Regions from separate parts of the Solibacillus sp. FSL H8-0538 genome, predicted to be linked through region 1. Evidence: riboswitches for the same ligand, from Rfam matches in the RefSeq annotation. Region 1 holds a riboswitch; the other holds the start of a gene.
The links. Region 1 has a riboswitch for S-adenosylmethionine ahead of MHH87_RS02320 (MetQ/NlpA family ABC transporter substrate-binding protein). Riboswitches for the same ligand answer to the same signal wherever they lie in the genome.

Region 2: another riboswitch for S-adenosylmethionine. It lies ahead of MHH87_RS14050 (methionine ABC transporter ATP-binding protein); the one in region 1 lies ahead of MHH87_RS02320 (MetQ/NlpA family ABC transporter substrate-binding protein).

Annotation. Positions count from the first base shown of each region.
Region 1 covers NZ_JBBOPI010000001.1:491,368-499,164, reverse strand. The annotation lists gene MHH87_RS02335 (Y-family DNA polymerase) at 1-536, opposite strand, end outside; gene MHH87_RS02330 (carbon-nitrogen family hydrolase) at 930-1,733, opposite strand; gene MHH87_RS02325 (pyridoxal phosphate-dependent aminotransferase) at 2,035-3,216, shown strand; SAM riboswitch class I at 3,374-3,481, shown strand; gene MHH87_RS02320 (MetQ/NlpA family ABC transporter substrate-binding protein) at 3,573-4,391, shown strand; gene MHH87_RS02315 (methionine ABC transporter ATP-binding protein) at 4,546-5,571, shown strand; gene MHH87_RS02310 (methionine ABC transporter permease) at 5,564-6,235, shown strand; gene MHH87_RS02305 (alpha-hydroxy acid oxidase) at 6,249-7,382, shown strand; partial or broken gene MHH87_RS18855 (Gfo/Idh/MocA family oxidoreductase) at 7,482-7,640, shown strand; gene MHH87_RS02300 (glycine C-acetyltransferase) at 7,771-7,797, opposite strand, start outside.
Region 2 covers NZ_JBBOPI010000001.1:2,934,636-2,942,432, forward strand. The annotation lists gene MHH87_RS14035 (LysR family transcriptional regulator) at 1-109, shown strand, start outside; gene MHH87_RS14040 (MetQ/NlpA family ABC transporter substrate-binding protein) at 496-1,362, opposite strand; gene MHH87_RS14045 (methionine ABC transporter permease) at 1,426-2,094, opposite strand; gene MHH87_RS14050 (methionine ABC transporter ATP-binding protein) at 2,087-3,115, opposite strand; SAM riboswitch class I at 3,332-3,436, opposite strand; gene MHH87_RS14055 (thioredoxin family protein) at 3,482-3,799, opposite strand; gene MHH87_RS14060 (toprim domain-containing protein) at 3,818-4,147, opposite strand; gene gcvH (glycine cleavage system protein GcvH) at 4,441-4,821, opposite strand; gene MHH87_RS14070 (arsenate reductase family protein) at 4,902-5,258, opposite strand; gene MHH87_RS14075 (acyl-CoA dehydrogenase family protein) at 5,501-7,282, opposite strand; gene MHH87_RS14080 (acetyl-CoA C-acetyltransferase) at 7,476-7,797, opposite strand, start outside.

The DNA of each region.
Region 1 (7,797 bases):
TCTGCATACGTCCACTTCGCAAAGTCTGTTTTTTTCGCTTCAATATCAAGAGCAAGCTTTGCCATGAGCATATTCGGTCCCATCCCGATTGCACTCGGAATTTGAAACTGATCGTAAATGCGCTGTTGCATATACTTCGCCGTTTCCTCAGGTGGTCCCCATAATTTTTCAGTACCGGTTAAATCGACAAAGCTTTCATCCACGCTATACACATGAATCGCCTCTTTCGGTACAAAATCATTTAAGAGCCGCGTAATCTCCATCGAAATTTTAACGAAAAACTCCATTTTCGGCTCAAATAAACGAATGTCTGGATGCTTCGGAATTTCATAATAGCGGGAGCCTGTTTTAATGTGAAAGCGCTCCTTCATCGGTGGAGACGCAGCGAGCACAACACTTCCCTTTTGGCTAAAGTTCCCCACAACAGCAATCGGCACCTTCATCACATCTAAATTTTCAAGAAGCCCTATGCAGCTGGCGTAAAAGCAGCGCATATCAATACAAATAACGGAACGATTCGGAGCATTTTCATACATAGTCTCACCTCTTTCTACTATATGATACCCAACAACAGAACATTTGTTCCTATTTTAAAATGAGACGCTTAAGACGGCAAGTGGGAATTTTTAGCGAATAGCCGCACTTTGGGGCGAGAAGTAACAAAAGCGCTAGAGAATCCAAAGTGAAGGCGCTTTTCGCCCGAGGACAGACCGCGACTTCGAGAGGCTAGCGCTTTCGCCTGGGCGTTGCATTTACTTATTTAAATGGTATCCACAAGGCGAAATTTGATAATTTCCTTAACGATTAGAAAGACACAACTCGCCCAAAATAGGGTGAGTTGATGTCCTTACTTATGTGGATGGGAAAGTTATACTTTCTTATCCACTAAAAAAGACAAAATCGAATTGCTCCGACTTTGTCTCTCTAAATTATTTACGAACTGATTGTTTTACTACTTCTTCATATAATCCCGGGCGACGGTCATCATATACTGGGATGCGGCTGCGCACTTCATCAACAATTGAAAAATCAACGTCGATAATGGCTAACTCCTCATCATCAGCGCCTGTCCATAAGACCTCGCCCCACGGCTCAATAATCATCGACTGCCCGTTAAAGTTTTCTACCTTACTCGCAATGCGATTTACCGCAATAACGAAGCACTGATTTTCAATGGCACGCGCTTGTAATAGCGTTTTCCAGTGATCAATACGGGGTGTTGGCCACTGTGCGGGAATAAATAATACCTTCGCGCCATCCAGTGCATGCGAGCGTAGCCATTCCGGGAAACGAATGTCGTAGCAAATCACACCCGCTGCTTCAATATCGTCAAGCTGGAAGCGGTTCATTGCATCCCCCGCCTCCAAATACAAATGCTCGTCCATTAAGCGGAACAAATGCGCCTTGCTATATTCGCCGACTAGCTCGCCTGTGCGATTAAACGTGTACATCGTATTGTAAAATTTATCGCCGCGCTTCACTGAAACAGAACCGCCAACAATATGTACGTGTAATTCGCGTGCCAGTTCACTTAAAAATTTTTGCGTGCGCTCACCGTTCACATCTGCAAGCTCCCCTAATTTTTCAAGTGCATAGCCGGTATTCCACATTTCAGGTAGTACGATGATTTCTGCTCCACCTGCCGCCGCCTCGCGAATAAATTTCTCTGCGCGCGCATAATTTTCTTCTACTTTTCCAAAACCTACATTTAATTGGATACATCCGATTTTCATTAGAACCCCACCTCTAGACATTTTTATTTAGAAAGACACATCTCGCCCAATAGAGGGCGAGATGATGTCCTTACTTATGTAGATAAGAAAGTTATACTTTCTTATCTACTAAAAAAGCGCATTCGCACCCGTTTACACCCAAGGAATTAAAACGACCTCTTAGCAAAAGCGCGAATGCCTAGACATCTCCAAAAGTTATACTTTCTTATGCGGATAACCTAAAAATACACTTTACTATTCGCTAAAAAAAGACTACCATAACAGTACTATTTTTATTATATTCTGAAAAAGGTGAATGTACATGGAATTTTCGAAAAAACTACAGCAACTCCCTCCGCAATTTTTTGCTGCACTCGTTGGAAAAGTAAATGCAGCGCTTGCGGAAGGACGCGATATTATTAATCTAGGGCAAGGCAATCCTGATCAACCAACACCAGGTCATATTGTTGAAGCCCTGCAGCATGCAGTGATGGATCCGCAAACGCATAAATATTCTCCGTTCCGCGGTATCCCAGAAATTAAACAGGCAGCCGCTGATTTTTACAAACGTGAATACAGCGTGGATATTGATCCGAACACAGAAATAGCGATTTTAGGCGGAACAAAAATTGGTTTAGTAGAGCTACCAATGGCAATTTTAAATCCTGGCGATTATATGCTGTTGCCAGACCCAGGTTATCCGGATTATTTATCAGGAGTTGCACTTGCAGACGTGAAATTTGATACGATGCCGCTTGAAGAGGCGAATGCATTTTTACCAGATTACAAGGTACTTTCTCCAGAAGTACGCGAGCGAGCAAAATTGATGTACATAAACTATCCGAACAATCCAACTGGGGGCACAGCAGATTTAGCTTTTTTTGAAGACACAGTAGCGTTTGCGAAGGAAAATAATATTGCCGTTGCGCATGACTTTGCGTACGGTGCAATCGGCTTTGACGGCGTTCGTCCTCCGAGCTTCTTACAAGCGGCCGGTGCAAAAGATGTCGGCATCGAGCTGTATACATTATCAAAATCATATAATATGGCAGGCTGGCGCATTGGTTTTGCTGTCGGCAATGCCAAAATAATTGAAGCAATCAATATCATTCAAGATCATCTATTTTGTAACCAGTTCCCCGCTGTGCAACATGCTGCAGCAGTGGCATTAAATGCGGAACAGGACTGTGTTGAAGCTTTACGGACAACATACGAAAGCCGCCGCAATATACTCGTTGAAGAAGCGCACCGCATCGGCTGGAACATTACGGCACCAAAAGGCTCGTTCTTTGCATGGTTGCCTGTTGCAGAAGGCTACACAAGCCAGGAATTTGCAAATTTACTATTAGAAAAGGCAGACGTAGCCGTTGCTGCTGGTAATGGCTTTGGTGAATACGGTGAAGGCTATGTGCGCGTTGGTCTACTTGTAAATGAGGATCGTATGCGTGAAGCTGTACGCCGCGTAGAAAAATTAAATTTATTCAAGCAAGTCATCGTCAAATAGTTATGAAAAGCACATCCCTCCCATAAGATGTGCTTTTTTCTATTTAACAACAAACTATCTTAAAATAAAGTTTTTTCAGAAAAATATAATTTTATATTGATTTTGTTCTAAATAGTCTGTATATTTACATTAATTAGTTTTTAAATATAATGTTTTTCTCTTATTAAGAGTAGCTGAGGGATAGGCCCTATGAAGCTCGGCAACCACCAACACTTGTTGGCCGGTGCTAATTCCTACAAAACAGAAATGTTTTGAAAGATAAGAGTGGTAATCTAAATTGACTTTTCGATGCCTCTCTTTTTCAAGAGAGGCATTTTTTTATTAACTAAAACAAAACATCTAGGGGGATTTCAACCATGAAATTTAAAAAAATCGGCTTTTTATTTGCAACATCAGCCTTAGCACTTGCTCTTGCAGCTTGTGGCGGAGAAGAAACTGCAGAAGACACATTAAATGACGGTAAATTAGTAATCGGCGTAACTGCTGGCTTACACGAAGAAATTACAGAAATTGCAGCAGACATCGCAGCGGAAAACGGCTTAGAAGTAGACATCCGTGTATTCTCTGATTATGTATTACCGAACACAGCGCTAGTAGAAGGCGATCTTGATATTAACAACTTCCAAACGCAGCCATTCTTAGATACATTCAACACGGACCGCGGCGAAGAACTTGTATCAGTAGGAAATACAATTTTAAATCCAATGGGCATATACTCGTCTAAATACGCGTCAATGGAAGAAGTTCCTGACGGTGCAACATTTGCTTTACCTAATGATGCGACAAACGGTGGACGTGCATTAGTTGTATTAGCAGATGCTGGTTATATCACATTAAAAGAAGGTGTGAGCATTAACGCATCCATCTTTGATGTAGTAGATAACCCACATAATTATGAATTTATCGAACTAGAAGCCGCTCAATTACCAACTCAATTAGCTGAAGTAGATTTTGCAGCAATCAACACAAACTTCGCACTTGAAGCAGGTTTAAATCCGAAAAACGATTCGATCATTCTTGAATCATCTGACTCTCCGTACGTAAACAAATTAGTTGTACGTCCAGGTGAAGAAGATAGCGAAGATTTAAAGAAATTCATCGAAGCTTACCAAACTGACGAAGTACGTAATTATATTATAGAAACATATGAAGGCGCAGTTATTCCAGGATTTTAATTCGTAATTAGAAAGACACAACTCGCCCAAAATACGGCGAGTTGATGTCCTTACTAATGTGAATGGAAAAGTTATACTTTCTTATCCACCAAAAATACGAAAAGTTATCGGCAACTTTGCCGGTAGCTTTTTCTCTAGAAAGGCGAGGATTTTTATGATACAACTCCAAAACATCGTGAAGCAGTACCCATCTAAGCAAGGTGTATTCAATGCCGTTGATGATGTAGATTTACATGTCAAAAAAGGCGAAATTCACGGCGTCATCGGCTATAGTGGTGCCGGAAAAAGTACACTGATTCGTTGTGTCAACTTACTTGAGCGCCCAACTAGTGGCAATGTTCGAATTAACGGTGTGGATTTAATGTCTGCATCAACAGAGGACCTTCGGAAAACACGTCAAAAAATCGGGATGATCTTCCAAGGTTTTAACCTACTTAAAACAGCAACAGTTTATGACAATATTGCAATTCCTCTAAACTTACTCGGCTATAGTAAAAAAGAGGTAGCAGCTAAAGTCGCAAAGTATGCTGAGATTGTTGGGTTAACGGATAAATTAACGAACTTCCCTAACCAATTATCTGGTGGACAAAAACAACGTGTCGCTATCGCCCGCGCCCTTGCACAGGAACCCGAAGTTTTACTAAGCGATGAAGCAACGAGCGCACTTGATCCAGAAACGACAGACTCCATTTTAGAGCTTCTGTTAAAAATCAATCGTGAACTTGGGATTACTATTTTACTGATTACCCATGAAATGAACGTAATCCAAAAAATTTGCGATTACGTGTATGTACTCGAAAAAGGGAAGCTTGTGGAGCATAACTCAGCAATCGAGCTATTTAAAAAGCCCACGCATCCAACAACGCGCAAATTCTTGAACACTATTTCACAACGTTCATTATCTAAATCATTAATCAACCAGCTGAACTTAACAGGTGCGGTAGTACGTTTAACATTTGTTGGTGAAAGCACAGGAAAACCACTGATTGCCGATATTAGTAACCGCTTTAATGTAGCGCCGAATATTTTAGCTGCAAACATTATTGAATTGAAAAACGGCATTGTCGGCAATATCGTTGTTCATGTAGGGGGAAAGCCGCAAGAAATCCAACAAATCACATCCTATCTTGAACAAAATGGCGTCCAAATTGAACGATTAGGAGGCGACGACAATGAGTAGTTTACAAGCATTTTTTGATCAATGGGGACATGTTATTTTGAAATCACTTGGCGAAACGCTTCAAATGGCGTCTATTTCCCTTGTGCTAGCTGTATTAATTGGAATTCCACTCGGGATTTTAATCGTTCTAACACGACCTGGGCAATTATTCGAAAATAAATGGCTCTACCAAATTTTAAACTTAGTTATTAATATTATCCGTTCGATTCCGTTCATTATTCTACTATTCTTTATCCTTCCATTTACAAAGTTCATTGTTGGGACGACGATTGGGGTTAAAGGGGTAATCGTTCCACTTGTTGTATACACAGCGCCGTATATCGCACGATTATTGGAATCGGCACTGCTTGAGGTGTCACCTGGTGTCGTTGAAGCATATACAGCAATGGGCATTAAACGCCGTCATATCGTGATGAATGTTCTACTTCGCGAAGCACGTTCATCCATCGTTCTAGGCTTAACGATCGCAACAGTTGGCTTAGTCGGTGCAACAGCGATGGCTGGGCTTGTGGGTGCAGGTGGCCTTGGTGACTTGGCCTACCGCTTCGGTCATATTCGTTATCAAGTCGACGTGATGTATGCCGCCGTATTTATTTTAATTATTTTAGTACAAATCATTCAGTCTGTTGGGAACCGCGTGGCAAGCAACCTAAAACGTGATTAATGGAGATGAGTTCATGAGTAAAGGTGATTTATTATTAAAAAATATCGGAACGGCACAAGCTTTTCCGATTGGTTTTGAAGAATTAGAGCAAGCGGTTAAAGACAAAATTGATATTGGCCCTTATAGCTATGTACGTTCAGGTGCGGGCGGCGAGCAGTCACTACGTAATAATCGTGATGCTTTTCACAAATATTCCATTGTACCGCGTTTTTTAAATGATGTATCAATACTGGATACATCCATTGAATTATTCGGAAAAACACATCCAACTCCCCTACTATTTGCTCCCGTCGGCATGAATAAAATTGCGCACGAAGACGGTGAGCTAGCGGTTGTGCGTGCAGCAATGGATTTACAAATTCCGTATGTACAAAGCACCGTTTCAAGTTATTCGATGGAACAAATTGCAGAAACTGCACCACATCATACGAAATGGTTCCAATTATACTGGTCAACAAATGAAGATATTTCATTTAGTATGGTAGAGCGCGCAGAACAAGCTGGTTTTGAAGCCATTGTATTAACAATTGATACCGTAATGCTTGGCTGGAGAGAGCACGATGTTCGCAACCAATTTTCACCCTTGAAAAAAGGCTTCTCGCGTGGTAACTATGAAACCGATCCTGTGTTCATGTCAACGCTACGTGATGATTCATCCGAGGCATTTATTGAAGGTTTGCTGGCAAATATTTATCATCCCACTTTAAGCTGGGACAATGTGCGTGAATTGAAGGAACGTACGAAATTACCTGTATTATTAAAAGGAATTTTACATCCTGAAGATGCAAAGTTAGCAATTGAAGCAGGCGTAGATGGAATTTTTGTTTCCAATCATGGGGGGCGCCAATTAGACGGCGTGGTTGGTAGCTTGGATGCGCTTCCTGCAGTTGTGAAAGCTGTTGACCGACGCATTCCGGTTATTTTGGACGGCGGCGTGTACCGCGGTATCGATGTACTAAAAGCATTAGCTTTAGGCGCAACAGCTGTCGCAATTGGTCGGCCATTCGTGTATGGACTAGCCTACGCAGGTGAAGCAGGCGTACGCCAAGTCATGCAAAATCTATACGATGAATTTAAAGTATCCATGGGGCTTGCAGGTGTAAGCCGTGTAGCGAATGTGTGCAACTTAACGATTGTGAAAAACTAAATGCCTATTAATTAGACTGTGTAAAAAGTGTATTTTTTCCTTTTCACTATCTCTTGATTGTAAGAAAGGAAACGATTTAGGGAGTATGCATCACGTTCATTAGAGGCAATTTGGGCTGACGAACAAGTGGACGCCGTCATTATTTACACACCTCCCGATTTACACTGTGACATAGCCATTACTGCCAAGCAAAACGGCAGGCATGTATTAGTAGAAAAACCCATGGCTGAGACGGCTGCGGAGGCGGATTCTATTTAAAGATTCTGTAGTTCTATTTAGAGTCCAAATCCCTTAGAAAGACACAACTCACCCAAAATAGAGCGAGTTGATGTCTTTTCTTATCCATAAAAAAAGGTGATGAAAACTCTACGTTTTCATCACCTTCATTTTATTGAATAACGCCTAATTCGCGGCC
Region 2 (7,797 bases), 2.4 Mb from region 1:
TCGCACAGTCGGCGTCATCTCTCCAACAAATCGCGAGCTCGCTCCATCTGAAAAAGTATTTATTGAGTTTGTTAATAATTTCTTCTCGAGACTAACACAGTTTCAGTAGGGCGTTTTAGTTAATCGACAGTTTTATTTGGTTAATAGACCGTGGGCTCCTGGTTATAGACACTCTTGCGTTGCTAATAGACAGTTCGCTTCCGGTTATAGACACTCTTGCGTTGCTAATAGACACTTCGCTTCCGGTTATCGACACTCTCGTGTTGCTAATAGAGTCTGCGCTTCTGGTTATAGACACTTTTGCGTTGTTAATAGACGCTCCACTTCCGGTTAAAGACACTCTTGCGTTGTTAATAGACGCTCCACTTCCGGTTATAGACACTCTTGCGTTGCTAATAGACAGACACTGCGCTTCTTGTTTATAGACACTCTCTTCGCATTAATAGACAAAACAAAGGACGCCTCTCATTGAGAAGCGTCCATTTTTAGTAATAATTATTTGCTTACAGGAACTACTGCCCCGCCCCATTCTTCAACGATGAAGTCTTGGATTTCTTTAGAATGTAGTACTTCAATTAACTTCACGATTGTTTCGTTGTTTTCTTCACCAGCACGTGTAGCAATTACGTTTACGTATGGAGATTCAGATCCTTCAATGGCAATAGAATCTGTAATTGGGTTAATACCTGCATCGATTGCGAAGTTTGAGTTAATTACAACTGCATCACCTTCACCATTTTTATAGTATTGAACTAAAATTTCTGGTGCAGAGCTTGCATCAATGTTTAAGTTTTTAGGGTTTTCTACAATATCTTTTAATTCAGCAGCTGTTTTATCAATACCATCTGCTAATTTAATTAAGCCTAAATTTTCAAGTAACGACAAAATACGACCTTGGTCAGAAACTGAGTTAGAAATGATAATTGTTGCGCCGTCTGGAAGTTCATCTAAAGAAGCATATTCTTGAGAGTATATCCCGATTGGCTCGATGTGAATTCCACCAGCATTAACAAAACCGTAGCCTTTTTCAGCGTTTTCAAGCTCTAAGTACGGAATATGTTGGAAATAGTTAGCATCTAATTCGCCAGACTCTAAATCTTGGTTTGGCATTATATAATCTTGATAAGGCTCGATTACTAATTCGATCCCTTGTTCAGCTAAAAGTGGTTTCGCTTGCTCTAAAATAATATCATGTAAACCATAAGAAGCACCTACAACTAATTTTGTTGGTTCAGTTGTACCTTCTGTTGCAGCTGTATCGTTTGTATCAGCTGTTTCAGTTGTTCCTTCATCATCGCTTCCACAAGCTGCTAAAGCTAATACAAGCACTGATAAAAGTAAAAATGATAATAATTTCTTCATTAAATTTCTCCCCTTCTCTATATGCTTTCTCTATGTGAACGACCTATGCCGCCGTCACCTAAACTAACGCTTGTCTGTTTTTGATGTAATCGCATCGCCAATAAACTGAAGAACGAAAACGATAGCTAATATAATAATTGTCGCCATTACGGTTACGTCAGATCGGCTACGTTGGAATCCATCAATAAATGCTGTATTCCCTAGTCCACCTGCACCAATAATACCAGCCATTGCTGTATAGCCTACAAGTGCAACCGATGTTACTGTAATACCAGAAATAAGCGCTGGCAATGATTCTGGTATTAGTACTTTCCAAATAATTGTTGATGTTTTTGCACCCATTGAGCGAGCTGCTTCAATAACACCTTTATCAATTTCACGAAGTGCGATGAGGACCATACGTGCATAGAACGGCGCCGCACCGATAATAAGCGCAGGTAATGCCGCATTTACACCACGAATCGTGCCAAGTAAAAAATTTGTAAATGGAATTAATAAAATTATAAGCACGATAAACGGAATGGAACGGAAAATATTTACGACAGATCCTGTTAAAAAATGCGCTACTTTATTTGCCCCTATTTGATTGGGACTCGTTAAAAATAGTAAAATCCCGATTGCTAGACCGAGCACAAAGGTTACACCTGTTGAAATTACAGTCATATAAAGTGTTTCATACGTCGCTTCCCACATTTTGTCCCACACGACGTTCGGAAATAATTGACTAAGCATGCTCAATCACCTCCGTTTTAATTTCATGCTGCTCAAGTATTGCTAGTGCAGCATCTATATCCGCTTGCTGTCCATCAATATGCACGAACAATGTACCGTACGGACCACTAGTTGTATGAGAAATATCACCTTGAACGATATTAATGGCAATATCAAACTGCTTAATAATTTGCGAAATGACTGGTTGCTCTGTCGTTTGTCCAACGAATGATAGCTTAATGATGTTCCCAGATTTATATTTCGCTAAAATTTGCTCTAAAGATTCTTGCGTTTCTTGTGTTGCACCTGATACTTGTGAAACGAATTTTTTCGTAATTGGTGCTTGCGGGTGTTGGAATACTTGTAGCACCTCACCTTGCTCCACTACTTGTCCAGCTTCCATAACAGCGACGCGGTGACAAATTTTACGAATAACGTGCATTTCGTGTGTGATTAGTACAATCGTTAAGCCAAGTCTTTTATTAATATCTAAAAGAAGCTCTAAAATTGAATCCGTCGTTTCCGGGTCAAGTGCAGATGTTGCTTCATCACATAAAAGTACTTCTGGGTTATTCGCTAAGGCGCGCGCAATACCGACACGCTGCTTTTGTCCTCCCGAAAGCTCTGAAGGATACGCTTTGCCGCGACCAGTAAGACCAACAAGTTCAATTAACTCTTCTACACGTTTTACACGTTCTGCTTTGGGAACACCTGCAATTTCAAGCGGGAAGGCGATGTTTTCCGCCACAGTGCGTGACCATAAAAGGTTGAAGTGTTGGAAGATCATACTAATTTTTTGACGAGCCTCGCGTAGTTTTCGTCCTGAAGCAGATGATAGCTCATTGCCACTAACTGTAACTAAGCCCTTTGTTGGCTTTTCTAAACCATTTAACAGGCGAATCATTGTACTTTTACCGGCACCACTATAACCGATAATGCCATAGATTTCTCCTTGCTTAATCGATAAGTTTACATTTTCAACAGCTGTTAAGTCGCCATTTTTCGTTTTATAAACTTTCGTAATATTTTTTAATTCAATCATTACTGTACTCCTTCTAAAAACAGCATCCTCTGCGCTGCTTTATTTTGTAAACCAAGAGTGTTAATGCGCCGGTTTACACCCGAACTGGCGAACTGACCAACATCATGTTGGCATCGAACTCGAGGGCGTGGCGATTAAACCTAGACGTAAACGAAAAAACCTTTCTACTTGAAGACATAGTAGAAAGGTTTTCGCATTTTTATACGTTCAACCGTTCTCTCATCTCTCAAAGCTTAACTTTGTGTGACTTGGCACCTTTTCATCATACATGCTGGTTGCCGGGCTTCATAGGGCACTTCCCTCCGCCTCTCTTTATAAGAGTAACGCTATTAAATTTTTTATTATGAATGTTACTTTATCACGCTATCAATTATGCGTCAAATGTTTTTTTAATATTTCATACAAAAATGGTACGGATTGAAATGCATAGATTTTATCTACGATTTCACCTCTTTGCGATATAACTAGGCAGGGCACACTTTCTATTTCAATATCATAAGCGAGCTGCTCCATATAATTTAAATTGGCTTTCCCTAATGGGAGATTTGGGAGTAATTGTTCCACAACATCCATCATTTTTGATGCAACTGCACACGTACCACACATCGGTGTATATAAATAAAAGGCAGTTAACGGCTGCTCTTGCATTTGTTGTTCCCACTTTTGTCTAGTCCATTCGTTCATCTGCTTCATCCTATACTTTTATTTGTGAACGGCAAATTTTGCTACCTCTAATAGCTGAAGTAAAATAGCACTTGGAGTTTCGGCTACTTCTATATATTGCTTCGGGATGACGAGCTGTATCGCATCAGAATAGCAACGCTTCATGAGCTTACGTAATTTCTCTCCGTTTTTATCGGCATCAAACATTGTATACAGATCGCAATGCTCATAAGGCTCGATAAGCGTGATTAAGTCTTCTTCACTAATCGTACCATTTGTACATAAAATCGTAGCGTTTTCGGCTAATAGAGGGATTATTTTCAATTTGTCCGAACGACCTTCTACGATTATACACTTTTCCACATTCATCTTCCTCCTATAGAAAGACAAATCTTGACCCAAAATAAGGTAAGATGATGTCGTTTATTATGTGATTAAGAAAGCTATAGTTGCTCAACCACGAACACAAGCATCGGAGAGTCCGAAGTGAAAGCGCTCTTAGCCTTCGCCTGAGGACAGACCGCGACCTCGAGGGGCTGGCGCTTTCGCCTAGACGTTACATTTACTTATTTAATTGTTATCCATATGGCGAAATTTTATAATTTCCTTAACAATAAAAAAAAACGCCAAACTCCTGTGACGGACTTTGGCGTTTCAAGAAATTATTCTGCGATTAACTCTTCGTATTTCTCAGCAGTCATTAACTCTTCGATTTCAGAAGGGTTAGTAAGTTCAACTACAACCATCCATGCTTGTCCATACGGAGATTCATTAACAAACTCAGGGTTATCAGAAAGTTCTTCGTTTACTTCAACGACTTTACCTGATATTGGTGCGTATAATTCTGAAACTGTTTTAACAGATTCAACACTACCAAATGGTTGGTTTAATTGAATTTCGTCGCCTACTGCTGGTAGTTCAACGAAAACGATATCGCCAAGTTCATGTTGTGCGAAATCTGTAATTCCTATACGTGCTTTGCCATCTTCAACTTTTACCCACTCATGTTCTTCTGAGTAGCGTAATTCTTTAGGTGTGTTCATCAAAACCCCTCCATATCATATGTAGTACATTCATGTTCAGTGTGCCATATTTCGTTCGGAAATTCAATACAATACGTTGTTTATTTCCATGATTCTAAGAAGTCAGACTCCTTAAATCCTAATGTTACTTTTTTTCCATCTGTTACAATTGGACGCTTAATTAGCATACCATCCGATGCTAGTAGAGAAATTTGCTCTTCTTCAGACATATGTATTAGTTTGTCCTTTAACCCTAATTCTTTATACTTGTTACCAGAAGTATTAAAAAACTTTTTCAGCGGCAAGCCACTTGCTTCATAATATGATTTTAGTTGTTCTTTAGATGGCGTTTGTTCTACTATGTGAACCGCCTCATAAACAATGCCATTAGCATCTAACCATTTTTGTGCTTTTTTGCATGTCGTACATTTTGGATATTGAATAAATTGTAATGTCATAAAATGTCCCCCTTTTATACGAATCGTTTCTTTTCATTGTAATCGAAAACGAATATCCAATGCAAAAAGATGCTGCTGCCGACCTAAAATAAAACCTAAGCGCGGCGCCCCGCACTTAGGTTGATCGTTCTTATTACACCACAAACTTCTCTGCTTTAATTAGTTTTGCACCTGTCGCTTCTCTTTCGGTGCAGAAATACACTGTCTTCATATACAGATCTTTCTTTTGTAGTAATTAAATCTTAAACCACAAACTTCTCTGCTTCAATAAGTTTCGCAGCTGCTTCACGTTTTTTCGGAATTAAGTTGTATGGGTTGTTACGTGTTAATTTACGTAGTGCTGATAAGATCATACGGCCAGCATCACCTTCAACTGAAGCTAGTAATGTATCTTTCGCTTCTTTTTCGATTTCTGAAAATGCTTCTTGTGTGAAGATTTGAGTGTAAAGAATTTTTTGTTGTGATTTTTCAACACCATCGCGAGCAATCGCTTTTTGCGTACGAATTACAGCTGATTCCATTGCGTATAATTGGTTCGCAATGTTCGCGATGTTCACAAGTACTTCTTGCTCTGCATCTAGTTTTGCTCCGAACGCCTGTGCAGCAGCACCAGCAGCTAATACAGCAATTTTCTTCGCATTTTTCACAAGGTATAATTCTTGCGCTAATGGCTCATCACCAATTTCTTCAGGCATTAACATTAGGAGCTCTGCTTGTAATTGGTGTGCTACTTGTAGAAGTGGTAACTCGCCTTTTAGAGCTTTCTTCATAAATGTACCAGGAACAATCATACGGTTAATTTCATTTGTGCCTTCGAAAATACGGTTAATACGAGAGTCGCGGTAAATACGCTCTACTTCGTACTCTGCCATGAAGCCGTAACCACCATGCAATTGTACTGCTTCGTCTGCCACATAGTCTAATGTTTCAGAACCGACTACTTTTGCAATTGAACATTCAATCGCATATTCAGCAATAGCACCCGCAATTTTTTGGCCGTCTTTTTGCTCCTCAAGAGACAACTGGCTTAAGCGGTCCTCGAAGTAACCGACAGTACGATAGTTTAAAGACTCTGAAGCATAAATATGTGATGCCATTGTCGCTAACTTTTCTTTCGTTAAGTTGAATCCCGAAAGTGGCGTTTTGAACTGCTGACGTTGCTTTGTATATTTAACCGCTAGCTCGAATGCACGTTTAGATGCACCGACAGTACCTATTCCTAACTTATACCGACCTATGTTTAAAATGTTGAATGCGATAATATGACCGCGACCGATTTCACCAAGTAAGTTTTCAACTGGCACTTGTGCGTCTTGTAAAATTAAAGTACGAGTAGAAGATGATTTAATGCCCATTTTCTTCTCTTCTGCTCCTACTGATACGCCGTCGAATTTGCGGTCAACGATGAATGCAGTGAATTTATCGCCATCGATTTTTGCGTATACTACGAATACATCCGCAAATCCTGCGTTTGTAATCCATTGTTTTTCACCATTTAATACATAGTGAGTACCTGCTGCATTTAATTTGGCCACTGTTTTTGCACCTAAAGCGTCAGAACCTGAACCTGGCTCAGTTAATGCATACGCAGCGATTAATTCGCCAGAAGCTAACTTTGGTAAGTAGCGTTTCTTTTGCTCTTCGTTACCGAAAAGAACGATTGGTAAAGAACCGATTCCTACGTGTGCACCATGAGTAATTGAGAATCCACCTGCTGGAGACAATTTTTCAGCGATTAAAGCGGAAGAAATTTTGTCTAAAGCTAAACCTTCATATTCTTCTGGAACATCCGCCGCAAGTAATCCTAGTTCACCAGCAATTTTTAATAAGCGTACGGAGTGATCGAATTCATGGTTCTCAAGGTTTTCTACAACAGGTAATACTTCGTTATTTACGTAATCCTCTGTTGTTTTGGCGATCATTTTTTGCTCATCGGTGAAATCCTCTGGCGTGAATACGCGTTCGATTTCTACGTCCTCGATTAAGAAAGCGCCGCCTTTAATAATGTTTGAAGTTTGTTCCATATTAAATTCCTCCCCTAAGGTAATTGTTCGGAAACGCTTAGACACTTCTGACAAAAGCAGCGTTTAAACTTTTGTCTATGAAACTTACAAATTTATTGCTAAGCTACGGAATTGTGCATGGATACACTGACCTTTGCTTTGGTGACGAATTTGGAAGCATCAAAAAACTCGTGACCGCAAACTAATCTTCCTCTTACAGTACTTCGAATACACCAGCAGCACCCATACCGCCGCCGATACACATTGTTACTACACCGTATTTACCGCCACGACGTCTTAACTCATTGATCAATTTTAGTGTTAAAATGGCACCTGTTGCTCCTAGTGGATGGCCAAGTGCGATTGCGCCGCCATTTACATTCACTTTTTCTACGTCGATGGCTAAATGGCGAACAACTTGTAGTGATTGTGATGCGAACGCTTCGTTAATTTCCCATAAATCGATGTCGCCTTGTGTAAGACCTGCGATTTCAAGTGCTTTGGGAATCGCTACGATTGGGCCAATTCCCATTACT